Regions from separate parts of the Paenibacillus sp. FSL F4-0122 genome, predicted to be linked through region 2. Evidence: predicted binding sites of a transcription regulator. Region 2 holds the regulator's gene; the other holds the start of a gene.
What was found. Region 2 encodes Rex, which represses fermentation and respiration genes when NADH is low (regulators of the CRP and FNR family bind a similar motif). Its sites were predicted from a motif close to TTGTGAAATATTTCACAA; they were not measured.
Positions count from the first base shown of each region.

Region 1 (4,140 bases), 2.5 Mb from region 2:
CAGCTGTTGAGGAGCAAAGACCTGCACCGGCCATTAAGGTATCCTGCCGGTGGTATGCAGGGGAATCATCCTCAGCTATAACAGCTGCGATCCCCCCCTGTGCATAGCGAGTATTACTTTCCATTACTGATTTCTTTGTGATCATTATGACACGCCGATCTTCACTGGCTTTAATAGCCGTGAATAATCCGGCAATCCCTGAACCAATAACAATACAATCTGTCTTTACCGTAGGAATATCCCGAAGATCAAAATCAACCAAATATTGTGGAATCATGACCGCTTTTCACCTGTTTCAACGAAAGAGTAGCGCATGCTACCGGACTTGTAGCATGCGCTCTAGGGATGTTCTGGCTTTGTCGGCGACAGCAGGCGGTACATAGATTTGTGGCTTCATCGTCTCCAGGCATTTCACCAGTTTTTTTAGATTATTAACTTTCATATTAGGACAAACAAGAAATTTGGTAGCAAAATGGAATTCTTTATCTGGACTATCCTTACGAAGCTGATATCCGGTACCATCTTCCGTTCCAACGATAAATTGCTTACGATCCGATTTCCGGCAATACTCCAGAATTGATGTAGTGCTGCCTACATAGTCACCCATGGCCACTACTTCAGGACGACACTCTGGATGAACTACAAATTCCGCATCTGGATATTTTGCTCTCATCTCTACTACATCTTTGACGGTCAACATGTCGTGAGTGTTGCAATAACCTTCCCAGATAATCAGCTTCTTGCCCGTCTGATCTTGTACATATTGACCAAGATTCTTATCTGGGACCCAAATAATCTCTTCGGCGTCAAGGGATTCGATTACTTTCACAGCATTAGCAGAGGTACAACAAATATCGGTTTCTGCTTTAATCTCGGCGGACGAGTTGATATAAGTGACTACTTTAGCATTTGGATGTTGAGCTTTTAGCTTACGTAAACCGTCTACATTGACCATATCTGCCATTGGACAGCCTGCACGTTCATCAGGAATTAGGACGGTTTTGTTCGGGGCTAAAATTTTTGCACTTTCCCCCATGAAATGAACACCGCAGAATACAATAACTTCCGCATCTGTCTCTGCAGCCTTCTGAGCGAGTAAAAAAGAGTCGCCCCGGAAATCGGCAACCTCCTGAATTTCATCACGCTGATAATAATGAGCTAAAATGATTGCGTTTCGTTCCTTTTTAAGCTGTTCAAGACGTATACGAAGTTCTCGATTCTGTTCCTGCTTGCGCTCAAGCGCCAGAGCTTCCACCGATTGTTCTCCCCCTTAAATCCTCGCGGCTTTTCGCCGACATGATGTTATCAAATGGCATGCGCCATCATGGTGAAAAAATGAACATGCTGATATAAATAGTAAGTAATATTAATCACTAATGTACACAACGTTCCAGCCCCTGTCAATGTAACTGGACAGGCTTTAAGGCATAGAATCCCTTAAAAATTAAAATAAAAAATCCGGAGAACAGTTACGTTCTCCGGATAAATTTACATCATATGAATGGTGGACCCAATTAGGTAAGGCTAGTGCCCCCACCTTTGTTGTCATCATCGGAACCGTCATTACCCTCAGAATCAGGGTTATTCGGGATATCCTTTGATAAGTCAGGAAGTGTGGACTGTTCGTCCTCAGGCTTGCCTTGAATGCGAACTCGCACATCACCGATATTGTCGATGACAGGCTCGCCAACTTCATGGGCAACACCTTCGCCACCCTCTGGTTTACCATCCTCGGAAAGGAATCCTTGTTCAATCAGTTGTGTGATCTGATCAAGCTCAAGTGTTTCTTTCTCAAGTAATGTATTGGCAATCAAGTGCATTTCTTTGGAGTGTTTGATCAACAGATCTTTACAACGTTCGTAACTCGAAGTAATAAAGTTCTGCATTTCCTGATCAATCTCATAAGCAATGGAGTCACTGTAATTCTGTTCATGCCCAATATCACGACCTAAGAATACTTGACCTTGAGAAGATCCGAACTGCATAGGTCCAAGCTTATCGCTCATACCGTACTCCATAATCATGGCACGCACGATGCGCGTAGCCTGTTGGAAGTCACTGTATGCACCCGTACCGATCTCACCAATAAACAATTCTTCGGCAACACGTCCACCAAGTAATCCAGTAACCTTATCTAAAAGCTCCTGCTTGGTAACGATCATCCGATCTTCCTTCGGAAGCATAATAACGTATCCGCCTGCACGTCCGCGTGGGATAATAGTAACTTTATGCACCATATCGGCGTGCTCAAGGAAGTAACCAGCAATAGTATGGCCTGCTTCATGATAAGCTACAATACGTTTCTCGCGGTCACTGATCACACGGCTGCGTTTCTCAGTTCCTACGATAACACGGTCAATAGCTTCATCCACTTCAATCATGGAAATATCTTTACGGTTACGGCGTGCAGCTAGCAAAGCTGCCTCATTCAGCAGATTCTCCAAATCAGCACCTGTGAATCCGGTTGTGCGTTTAGCAACAACATCCAGTCTTACATCTTTCGTAAGCGGTTTGTTACGAGCGTGCACCTTAAGTACAGCTTCACGGCCTTTCACATCAGGACGGTCAACCGTAATTTGACGGTCAAAACGTCCTGGACGAAGCAATGCCGGATCAAGTATATCAGCGCGGTTAGTCGCCGCTACAATAATAATGCCTTCGTTACCACCGAATCCATCCATCTCAACCAGCAATTGGTTAAGCGTCTGCTCACGCTCGTCATGTCCGCCACCAAGACCGGCACCACGCTGACGACCCACAGCATCAATTTCATCAATGAAGATAATACATGGAGCATTCTTCTTAGCATTCTCGAACAAATCACGTACCCGAGAAGCACCGACACCCACGAACATTTCCACAAAGTCAGAACCGGAAATACTAAAGAAAGGAACGCCAGCTTCACCTGCTACCGCACGGGCAAGCAATGTTTTACCTGTTCCCGGAGGACCTACAAGCAATACGCCCTTAGGAATACGTGCGCCGACAGCTGCAAATTTGCGTGGATCTTTCAGGAACTCAACGACTTCGACAAGCTCTTGCTTCTCTTCGTCCGCCCCTGCAACATCCTCAAAGCTGATTTTCTTCTTCTCTTCATTATATAACCGAGCCTTGCTCTTGCCGAAATTCATGACTTTACCGCCGCCACCTTGCGCCTGATTAAACAGGAAGAAGAACAAGATGAACATAATTACCAGTGGGATAATTGAAGAAAGGAATGTCAGCCAAATGCTGGTACCTTCCATTTTCTTCTGAGTTAATTCAATCCCATTAACATCACTGGCTTGAATCAGTTCATTGATAGCGGCATCTGTAGGAGGAATATATGTGGAGAAGCTTTTCGATTTAGTATCGGCAGGCAGCTCTCTATACTCGCCTGTGACCAGAAAGGCATTACCCTCAAACTGAACCGTCAAATCCTTCACATTGTTGTTCTTGATCTCCTGCCGTAACTCGTCGTATCTAGGGAAATCGGCGGCTTCATTTCCATTGCTCACAAACTGGACAATACCCACCACGACTAAAAATAAAATCAAATAAAAACCAGAATTCCGGATGAACCGATTCATCCCCTACCTCCTCTCACAACACTCAAGTTATTGTACCATAGCCTCTTGGGACACCTCAAATAAAGGAAGTTGTGGGTATCCGATCCGTATGATCGAGGCAGTCCTTAGTTCAATTGGAATAAATCTCAGGTTTCAGTACTCCAACATATGGGAGGTTCCGATACCGCTCGGCATAATCCAATCCGTAGCCTACTACAAATTCGTCAGGTAACACGAAGCCTGTGTAGCTGGCTTCAAGATTAACAGTGCGGCCTGATGGTTTATCAAACAAGGTAACCACAGAGATAGTAGCAGCATTCCGGTTGCGGAGCAACTCAATTAAATAGCTGAGTGTAAGACCACTGTCAATAATATCTTCAACGATCAAGATATCGCGGCCTTCTACCGATACATCCAAATCCTTAATAATTTTGACTACTCCAGAGGACTTGGTGGATGCTCCATAGCTGGACACTGCCATGAAATCCATCTCAACAGGTACTGTAATGGCTTTAACCAAATCTGCCATAAATATAAACGCACCTTTTAGTACACAAATGACTAAAGGGGTACGACCTGCGTATTCTTCGCT
Region 1 is NZ_JBBODI010000001.1:2,257,318-2,261,457, forward strand. It holds gene nadB (L-aspartate oxidase) at 1-277, opposite strand, end outside; gene nadA (quinolinate synthase NadA) at 317-1,255, opposite strand; gene ftsH (ATP-dependent zinc metalloprotease FtsH) at 1,515-3,569, opposite strand; gene hpt (hypoxanthine phosphoribosyltransferase) at 3,679-4,140, opposite strand, start outside.
Region 1: the regulator Rex is predicted to act here: its motif matches at 1,326-1,343, upstream of nadA (quinolinate synthase NadA).

Region 2 (10,855 bases):
TTCTTCAGTGGTAACCATTTCCAGCTTGGCGATACCCAACGAAGTCAATCCGGATTTCATCATGGTTTCGACAATATTCAGGGCCTGATCAAAATCGCCACGCGAACCTGTGCTTCGTCCGCCATAATACATTTCTTCTGCAGCCGCTCCACCAAGTGCGATCATAATCTGATCTTCGAGATAATCTTTGGTGTACAAATACTGCTCTTGCTGAGGATTGTGACGTACATAACCAAGGGCTTGCCCCCGCGGAGTCAGCGTAACCTGACTAACACTTCCCGGACGAAGCAGCTCTGCCATAATGGCATGTCCCAATTCGTGGATTGCCACCCGTTTTTTCTCTTCGTGGTTAGTTTCTCTGTCCGTTTTTTCCCCCATCATAACCTTGTCAATCGCCATCGACAGATGCCGCTGCTCAACCTCTGTTAATTCCTCACGCATCATATAAATTGCTGCCTCATTCATAACACTTTCGAGCTGAGCACCGGAAAAACCATAGGCTTCTTCGGAAATTTTGTCGAGGTTCACATTTGCATGAAGCGGCTTATTTTTGGCATGCAATTCGAGAATCGATTTGCGGCCTTTTTTATCAGGCATGTCCACTTGAATATGACGGTCAAACCGGCCAGGACGCAGCAATGCTGAATCAAGCATTTCTTTACGGTTAGTGGCTGCTACCAGCAGAATGCGCGGCGTTTCGTTGTTATAGATCCCGTCCATCTCAGTCAACAGCTGATTCAAGGTCTGATCATATTCTCGCTGCTGTCCGCCTTCACGCTTACCGCCAATTACGTCAATTTCATCTATGAAAATAATAGCGCTTTGCTTGTTTTCCTTAAGGGCGCGGGTACGGGCATCCTTAAACAAATCGCGGATACGGCCGGCACCGACACCTACGTACATTTCTACAAACTCACTGCCTGATGCTGCCACAAATACAGAGTTCGTATAATGTGCTGCTGCTCTAGCCATAAGGGTCTTACCTGTTCCTGGAGGGCCTGTAAGCAGAATCCCTTTCAAAGGCCGAATCCCGAATTTGCTGATTTCCTCATGCCGGATCAAAAAATCCAACGCTTCACGAAGCTCCTGCTTTGCATTGTCTTGCCCGCCAATTTCTTCAAAAGTAAGCTTTGAAGGTCCATCCTTCTTGCGTTTCTTCCCGGCACCTGCATTTACCGCAAGTCCGCCTCTTAAATGAGCAATGATAAGTAAAGCCGTGAGCATCCCAGCAGCAATAACGATCGGGAATATATTAATGCCTAGAAAAGCCATAAAAATAAACAAGACAGGAACAAATCCGATTAGAATTTCTTTAAGGTATTTAGGCATTATTCCATACCCCCAATGTCGCAGGTTTGCGCGGCAAAATAATAAATTTGCTTTCTTTTCCATTACTCAAGCTTACATAGACATTATTGTCGTCAATTTCTGTTGAGGCTATCACATTTTTATATTGCGGATATTGCGCTTTGAGTCCATCAAGTTCTGTGGGTATAAGTGTATATTTACGGCTCTCCATGGCTTCAGCTACAGAGAACATCGCTTTATCCCAGTATTCATCCAGCAGTTCACTGGAGTTCTGTTCTACATCAAGTTTCAGTGTACGTCCATCAATCATCGATTTTCCTTCTTTAGAGACGTACTGAACCAGTTCACGTAATTTCGTGCCTGGCTGGAGATCAAGTTTCAAAGTGACCTCATTGCGGTTAATACTGATATGAGAATCATTGACGCCCTCATATTGAGATACAATCTTCTGAAGTGGTTCCTGCATTGCAAACTGACGATACAAAAAGAAGCCACCAAACAATAGAGTAGCCGACAGTAGAGACGTTATCAGCACAGGTACAAGACGTAATTTCAAGAAACGTCCTCCTCTCAAAGATGACAAAATATAAAGCTCAGTATAATAATTTATAGCTACTTGAGAGCTCATCAGAGAGACTGAAGTCTCTTATTGCTGTTCTAATTACAAGTAGTAGTATATCACAGGTGTATATACTAATTTCAAAATAAATGTGAATATATTTAAAATTTAATTTTTTAAATATTTCCATCAATACCAAATATATTCCTCGTTTTCGACAAAATCGGCCTTGATTTTTAATCAATCGGCCTATTTTTGTATGTGAATTTAAGAGAATATTCGGTGATAACCACCCATTCAGTATATCACTTAGTATATCACTTTTGTACATCAAATAAATGTAAACAAGCGAACTTATAATAAGTTCGCTTGTTTACATTGCCACCCTTAATTTCCTTATGTTCGGCTTAACTTTTAGGTAAACTGTAACCTTCACCCATTCGGGACCCATCCGAAAACCGATAAAATTGATAATAATACCGACCGCTCTGTTTATAAAAAAGCTGCCAAGCATACTCTCCGTTATATACTCCCGGCAGCAAGCGTTCAATCGTTATGTCCGGAAGATCAGCTTTGATAATGCCGCGTATTTGGGCTTCTGAGGTTCCTTTACTTAGTTCCTCAGCAAACACTGCGTCGTCGCCTTCAGCAAATTTTCCATCTACCGTAAAGCGGACCCAGACCATAAGAGCAGTCCCGGCTTCATTTTTTCCTGTTAAAACCCAGTACACTGCATTTTCATCCCAAACCGATTTTTGTGCTTTGGTTACCTCTGTTAGACCCGCTCTGGTTTTGGCAACATCCTTGGCGATATCCTGCTCGTTCCATTGATCTTTCATAATATAGGCATAGAACTGGATAAGTCCAAACCCCAGGAGCAGAATCAGAACTGACCCCAGGAGGATCCATTTTTTCCTTTTCTTCAAGGTACAGCTCCCTTTCTAGTAATATATCTTTTTTGATTATATAACACACCCGCGTGTTTATCCAAAATTTCATAATTTTCTAGCTTTCCCAGCCTTTAAAATGTACAAAAGGCCGCAACTTTTGCTAAAAGCAAAAAGTCGCAGCCTATTATTTATTCGTTATTATCCAGACTTAACGCTTCAATAAACCTTCGAAGGCTTCTTGCGCTTTACGCCGGATAGCTTCCTCATCCAGGGTTAAGCATTGCCCATGCTTGATGACCTGTTTACCATTCACCCACACATGCTCAACATCCTTAGCGCTAGCAGAGTAAACTGCATGAGACAACAGATCTGTGTGTGGCAGCAAATGCGGCTGATCTATATCAATTGCAATGAAATCAGCTTTCATCCCAACAGCAAGTCTACCTACATTATTTAAAAAGATGGACTGGGCGCCATATTCTGTAGCCATACGTAGAGCTTCTGGAGCTGGAACAGCCGTTGGATCACCGCTGACACCCTTATGAATGAGAGCTGCAAGCCGCATCTCTTCAAACATATCCAAGTTATTGTTGCTGGCCGCGCCATCCGTGCCAAGAGACACCTTCACACCAGCTTTTAGAAGATCAGTAACCCGAGCCACTCCGCTAGCCAGCTTCAAATTACTGCCCGGATTATGAGAGACACCCACATTATGGCGAGCCAAGATCTCAATCTCTTCATCATTTAAATGAACACCATGTGCAACTATCGAGGGACGTGTGAACATTCCAAGCTTCTCTAAGTGAGCTACAGGACGCAACCCGTAATCCGCCACATTTTGTTCCACTTCACGTTTCGTTTCGGACATATGCGTATGCATCGGTAAATCCAGATCATGCGCTGCCTGCACGAACTTAACCAGGAAGTCCGGAGGGCAAGTATAAGGGGCGTGCGGCGAGATCATAGTAGTAATTCTACCGTCCGCCTTTCCATGCCAGTTACGGGCAAAAGAAATCGCTTCCGCAAGCTTGTGATTCTGTACATCCTCTGGACATAACCCGATCACACCACGCATCAATACGGAACGGATACCTGATAACTCAGCTACCTCAGCTACTCGGTCCATATGATCATACATATCGAGGAAGGTCGTAGTTCCACCCTTCAGCATTTCCAATACAGATAAGGAGGTTCCCCAGTATACATCATCACCGGTGAACTTTTCCTCCATCGGCCACATTTTCTCCTGAAGCCACACTTGTAGCGCTAAATCATCTCCATATCCACGCAGCAAAGACATCGCCGCATGACCATGTGTGTTTACAAGTCCAGGCATGAACAGCAGACGACTGCCATCAACCACTTGCACTCCAGCTTCCATCTGAGGCTCTTCTTTTCCTATGTAAGTGATTAAATCATCTTCAATAGTCATATATCCACTCAGAACCGGCTCATCCGTTCCCGGAGTCAGAAAATACCCGCCCTTAATTATCGTTTTATTGCTGTTCATGTTCGCTTTCTTCCTTTCCATCCCGCAAGTAATAAGCAAGACTTTGCAGATCAGTTGTAAAATCAGCTGCATGCACCCGGATATTCGGTGGTGTCTTCAGAATCACAGGGGCAAAGTTCAAAATCGCTTCAATCCCAGAAGAAATGAGAATATCTGCTACATTTTGAGCTTCTGAATCAGGTACGGTAATAATGGCAATGCGAATACCTTGCTCACGAATCGTGCTGCCTAGTTCATCCATTGGTTGCACAGTAAGGGAGTTGATCTTACGTCCAACCTTAGGAGCGTACGAATCAAATATAGCCGTGATTTTCATTGTATCTTTAAGATATGCATTGTAATTAGACAAGGCATGTCCGAGATTACCTGCCCCTACTAAAGCTACATTAAGCTGTTGATCCAGCTTCAGAATATGACGGATTTTCTCAATAAGATACGTTACATCATAGCCGATACCTTTTCTGCCGAAGTCACCAAAATACGCTAAATCCTTACGAATCTGTGCGGGATTAAGATCAAGCTTTTGTCCAAGTTCCTGAGAGGAAACTGTTAATATTTCGCGATTCTGGAGATCATTCAAAAAACGCAAATACACAGGTAGTCTGCGAACAACGGCTTCTGATATTTTATCCGATTTCATATTTTTCCTCCTAAAAATAGTAATGTTCTTGTGAAAATCCATATTCAAACGTATACCTCTCCTTATTAAGGGCGGTACTGTAACTTACCGCCCTTAAGGATAAGGAGGAGCTAAACTGAAGACGAGCATTTTAAGAAGCGCCGCCATCCTCTAGCCATTCCGCTATGCGGGGGACCATTTGATCAGTCAGCATATGCTCCATTTTGGGACCAGGCAATGAATAAAGGAAATACTTCCCGTAATGAGATTCAATAACCCTTGTATCATAAACAATAACTATTCCGCGATCCTGCGCCGTGCGAACCAGTCTTCCGAATCCCTGCTTAAAACGAATAACCGCTTGAGGAACAGATAATTTCATGAACGGATTCTTCTTCTGGGCCTGCAATAACTCCGACTTCGCTTCCGCCAACGGGTGATTCGGTGGTTGAAACGGAAGTCTCACGATGGCCAGGCAAGTCAGTGCTTCACCTGGAATATCTACACCTTCCCAGAAGCTGCTCGTCCCCAGCAGAACGGATGCTGCACTGTCCTGAAAGCGGCGGATCAGCTTGCTCCGGCTGCCACCTTCCACGCCTTGACCAAGCACCGTAATCTCTTGTGAGGCCAAAGCCTCTTTAAGCGGATCATATACCTGACGCAGCATTTTATAAGAAGTAAACAGAACCAGCATCCGCCCACGTGTTGTTTTGGCAGCTTCTGCTAACGACTGTACGAGTGTATCGACAAATCGAGCATCGCCCACACTGCCCTTCACACTAGGAAAATCACGCGGTATAACTAGCAGCGCCTGCTCGCGATACTTAAAGGGAGATGGAAGGAGTGAGGTCATTAGACGTCCCTCTTCCGCAGCTTCGTTAAGTCCGAGATTATCAATCATAAACTGAAAAGATTTATCTACAGACAGCGTCGCCGAGGTAAGCACGATGCTTTTTTTCTTATCGAAGAACAACTCTTTAAGCTGGCTGCTAACATCCACAGGGACGGCATACATCTGCAGTGATTTGCTGCGGTAATTTCCATTTGCCTCCAGCCAATATACTACATTATCGTCATTCAGCCCCATAAAGAATCTTACTTGCTCACGTATGGAAGCCAAATCCTTAAATAAACCGCTAATATCAGTAACAAGACTGTCTGCTGAGGATTGGCTTTCCTGGTCACGCATCTCATTAAGCATTTTATCACCCTTACGGATGATGTCGCTTAACGTCAGATTCATAGTGTTCTCAAGCGCAACTAATTCATCCCAATCCTTCGGCTTACGGGCGGGAAGCAAACGCATAACCAGTTGTCCCGCTTCCCCTGCTGCCGCATCACTGCGTTCCGGCAAAAGGCTGAACAGCTTGTCGCTGAGTGCATCCCAGGTTTCTTTGACAGTAAGCAGATCCGGGTAGATCCGATCGATGACTCCGCTCCATTCTGAAGCCTCTTCACTGCCTGACGACTGTAAGATCTGGCGCAGAGCAGGAAGCTGTCCGTTTCGGCTATCTTTATACAGTCGCGATAACGTGTGTGCCACAGTGAAATGCTTCATATGCATGCCAAGATGTTTACCAGCCACATCTTCTAAATGATGTGCTTCATCAATTACAAGATGCTCGTAAGCTGGAAGCAGCTGGTGCCCAGCTTTAACATCTGCGAATAGCTTGGAGTGGTTCGTAATGACCACGTCAGCAATCCCAGCTTCATGCTTGGCCCTATGATAATAGCATTTGCGGAACCAAGGACAGGAACGGCCCAGACAGGAATCGGTATCGCTTGCCACCGTCTCCCAGAAATCACCGCCCCGGCCGCTTAAATTCAGCTCTTCATCATCCCCTGATTCACTTTGAGTGAGCCATACGATCATCTGAGCTGCAGTAAGCGCATCTTCCCTTGGGCTTATAAAGTCCTTTTTATTAATTTTATGCTCAAACTTACGCAGACACAAATAATGTCCTCTTCCCTTAAAAATAGCAGCTTTAAACGGAAAAGGAACTACCTGCGTTAACAAAGGGATATCCCGCTCGCGCAATTGGTCCTGCAGATTAATGGTATGAGTGCTGACCATGACTTTTTCATTGGTGCGAACGCTTTGATAAATGGCAGGCAACAAATAACCGAGCGATTTACCGGTTCCTGTGCCCGCTTCGATCAGTAGGTGTTTGTCTTCGGCAAGTGCCGTCATCACCTCATTGATCATAATATCCTGAGCTTCCCGGCTTTCATACTGCGGTAATGTGTCTTTAAGTCGTTTGGTTACTTCGTCCATATAATCAGTAAAAGATAAATTCGCTAGCGGATTCTCAGCATGCTCATCTCTAGGTGGCGCTAACTCCGTCCAGTCTCCTACTGCAAGCGCTAATTGACGATAGAAAGTCAGATCACCTTCGGGCTGTAGCGTCTCCGCTTCCCGCTCTCGCAGCAGACCATCAAAGTACCAGCCCAGATCACTATCCTCTTCGGTAAACAGCTCACAGAGTCTCTGGATCGTAAGCAGCGGCAGCTCGTAGAGCTCCTCCAGACATTTCAACAGCACTAAAGCAGTCGCAAGTGCATCACTATCTGCCTGATGCGGACGATCATGTGTCACTCCAAAATGAGCACTGACAGAGCCTAGCTGATAAGATGTGAGCGAAGGAAAGCAAATTTTCAGAAAATCAATCGTATCCAAAATCCGCCCTTGAAATGGCAAATAACCACAACGATCTAAAGCATTTTGTAAAAAATGGAAGTCGAAAGCGACATTATGCCCTACAAGCACAACATCATCCAAGAGCGGAACAAGCTCCATCATCATCTCATCCAGCTCAGGCGCATCCTTCACATCATCATCGGTAATCCCCGTCAGACCTGTTATAAAAGGAGGAATCGGCGTTCCGGGCTTGACATAGGAACCATATACCCGGGAGATGGACCGGTCTTCTTCTATAATTGCAAGGCCAACCTGGATAATTTCACCCACGGATTGGGTTCCTGTTGTTTCAAAATCAAGCACGGCAAATTTCATTATAATTCTATTCCCTTTCAATTGAGACTCTTAATCAGCATAACAGAAGTTGCGAAAAAAGGCGATGCACACCACTGGTTCAGGGGATGCATCGCTTGAATAGAAATTTCCAAAACCGTTATTCTTTTACAAAAGGGAAACCAGCTGATTTCCAAAATGCAGCTTCCCTCCACGACGGCGGCATACCTCTAAGTTAACGTTTGGCTCCGGAAGCGCCGGGTCATGCTGCAAGGCAAGGTCAAACAATTCCTGCGCTTCATTAAAACGTTCCTGTGAGGCTCGTATGCAGCCTAAAGCATTATATACCATGGCTTTCAGCTTGGTCTCCCGTATCAAGCCCAGCATATGGTTCAGATGACTCCAAGCGGCTTCACCGTCACCTTCCTGCAGATAAGAGATGGCTAAATATAATCGAGCAGCCAAGCTATCCGGGTATTGCGCAATAACTTCTTTAAACTGATCAATACACTTTCCATACATCAGCAGCTTATAATATCCCTGACCTCTTACAAAGGAATCCATACACAGCTCTGGTGCTTCCTGTTCCGGCACTTCCTCTTCGACCACTGCTGTAAAATCCGCACTTTCGCGAAAGTGACTTAGCTTCTCAGCAAAAGCGAGCCATTCATCCATCACTTTATCGCTCAGTCTATGCAGCATATTATAATTGCATAAAAGCTCGTTCCGGCGGGCACCCTCCGCTGTAGGGTAATCTGTTATGATCTCCTGAAGCACCTTGTTCATTTCAGCAAACAAATGTTGAAACATGGGCTATCCCCCCTTACTGAAGATGAAATCAGTTCAGCTTGCCTGACTTCATTTTCTGCGAGATCGGGGTCTTTCATCCCTGCCATTCATTACATGGCGTAAGTCCATACATTAAGCGATTGTAGCATGCAATTCATGATCAGCCAGCTTCACTGGTTTGTTATTCTCATCCACGAATACCACCGTTGGCTTATGTGACTCCAGTTCTTCCGAGGACAACATCGCATACGAAATGATAATTACTGTATCGCCCGGCTGAACAAGACGAGCTGCGGCACCATTAAGACAGATCACTCCGCTTCCACGCGGTCCAGGGATTACATAGGTCTCCAGTCGCGAACCATTATTGTTATCCACAATTTGAACTTTTTCATTCTCAAGAATGTCCGCGGCTTCCATCAAGCTCTCATCAATGGTAATACTGCCCACATAGTTTAAATTCGCTTCCGTTACTGTTGCGCGGTGAATTTTGGATTTCATCATATGTCTAAACAAGTGCAGCAACCTCCTTTGGAATAAATACATTATTATCAATCAAGCGTGTTCTGCCAAACTTCACGGCAAGCGCTATAATAATTTCCCCATCCACTTCTGATAAAAGAGCTTCATCCTCTAATCCTTCAAGATCAGGGAATGTTAGGATCTCCGCATAATCAATCACCGCTAGAGGAGAGCTGGAAATAACCGATGTCAACAATTCCCGCACTTCAGCAACGGTTCTTACTTTTCCTTCTTCAATAGACTGACGTGCTTCACGTAAGGAACGAGATAACACCAATGCCTGACTACGCTCCTCTGGAGACAAGAATACGTTACGTGAGCTGAGCGCAAGTCCATCCCCTTCACGAACGATCGGACAAGGGATAATTTCGACATTCATATTAAGATCGGACACCATTCGGCGAAGGACAGCAACTTGTTGAGCATCCTTCAGCCCAAAGAAAGCATAATCCGGCTGTACAATATTGAAGAATTTATTAACCACTGTGGTTACACCATCAAAATGCCCAGGGCGGGAAGCCCCACATAGCCGGGTAGTAAGCTCCGATACCGAGACAGTAGTCCGAGTAGGCTGCGGATACATTTCTTCCACACTGGGGATAAATACAATATCTACTCCCTCACGTTCAGCGAGTTCCAAATCACGACGCTCGTCACGCGGATAGGAATCATAATCCTCGTTTGGCCCGAATTGCAAAGGATTCACAAAAATGCTCATTACCACTGTGTTGCTCATTTCTCCAGCCCGGCGAAGCAGACTGGCATGTCCGTCATGCAAGTATCCCATCGTAGGAACGAACCCAATCGGGGCGTGCCCGCCTTGTCTCATATACTCCAAAGCTTCGCGCAGCTGCTCAATGCTTCTGACGACTCTCATTTATTTCCCTTCCTTTCTGGCAGCGCCATATAAAGATTCCAAGACTGTTTCATCTGCATTAAAAACGTGGCCTTCATCTGGGAAGGAACGTTCCTTCACTTCCTTCACATACTGGCTTATGCCCTCACGGATCACATTACCCACATCCGCATAGGTTTTGACAAAACGTTTCTCACGATAAGGTGAGGCATAACGCAGCAAATCATGGAAAACCAATACCTGTCCATCACAGTAACGGCCTGCACCAATCCCAATGGTTGGGATGCTAAGCGCTTCAGAGATTGCCTGGGCTACTTCTTCCGTTACCAGCTCCAAAACGATTGCAAAAGCACCTGCTGCCTCAAGCGCCTTAGCTTCATCCATCAGGCGTTGGGCATCCTTGGCGTCTTTGCCTTGAATCCGGTAGCCACCAATCATATTCACGGATTGAGGAGTAAGCCCGATGTGTCCCAGCACAGGGACTCCCGCAGCCACAACCGTAGCTACAGTCTCACAAATCTCAAGTCCACCTTCCATTTTGACGGCATGAGCCCGCCCTTCCTGCATCAATCTGCGCACACCCCGCAGGGTTTCATCTATACTCCCGTGATACGTCATAAATGGCATATCAGCCACGATAAATGTACTTTGTGCTCCTCGAGTTACCGAGCGGGTATGGTACACCATATCTTCAATCGTTACCGGTAAAGTTGTATTGTATCCAAGGACTACATTCCCAAGAGAGTCACCAACCAAAATAAGGTCGATACCTGCTTCTTCTGCAAGAACTGCAGATGGATAATCATAAGCGGTCAGCATGCTCAGTGGCAC
Region 2 is NZ_JBBODI010000001.1:4,749,378-4,760,232, reverse strand. It holds gene MHH49_RS20675 (AAA family ATPase) at 1-1,329, opposite strand, end outside; gene MHH49_RS20670 (hypothetical protein) at 1,322-1,864, opposite strand; gene MHH49_RS20665 (cell wall elongation regulator TseB-like domain-containing protein) at 2,275-2,793, opposite strand; gene MHH49_RS20660 (amidohydrolase) at 2,966-4,267, opposite strand; gene MHH49_RS20655 (redox-sensing transcriptional repressor Rex) at 4,254-4,907, opposite strand; gene dinG (ATP-dependent DNA helicase DinG) at 5,038-7,899, opposite strand; gene MHH49_RS20645 (tetratricopeptide repeat protein) at 8,026-8,667, opposite strand; gene panD (aspartate 1-decarboxylase) at 8,779-9,162, opposite strand; gene panC (pantoate--beta-alanine ligase) at 9,155-10,045, opposite strand; gene panB (3-methyl-2-oxobutanoate hydroxymethyltransferase) at 10,046-10,855, opposite strand, start outside.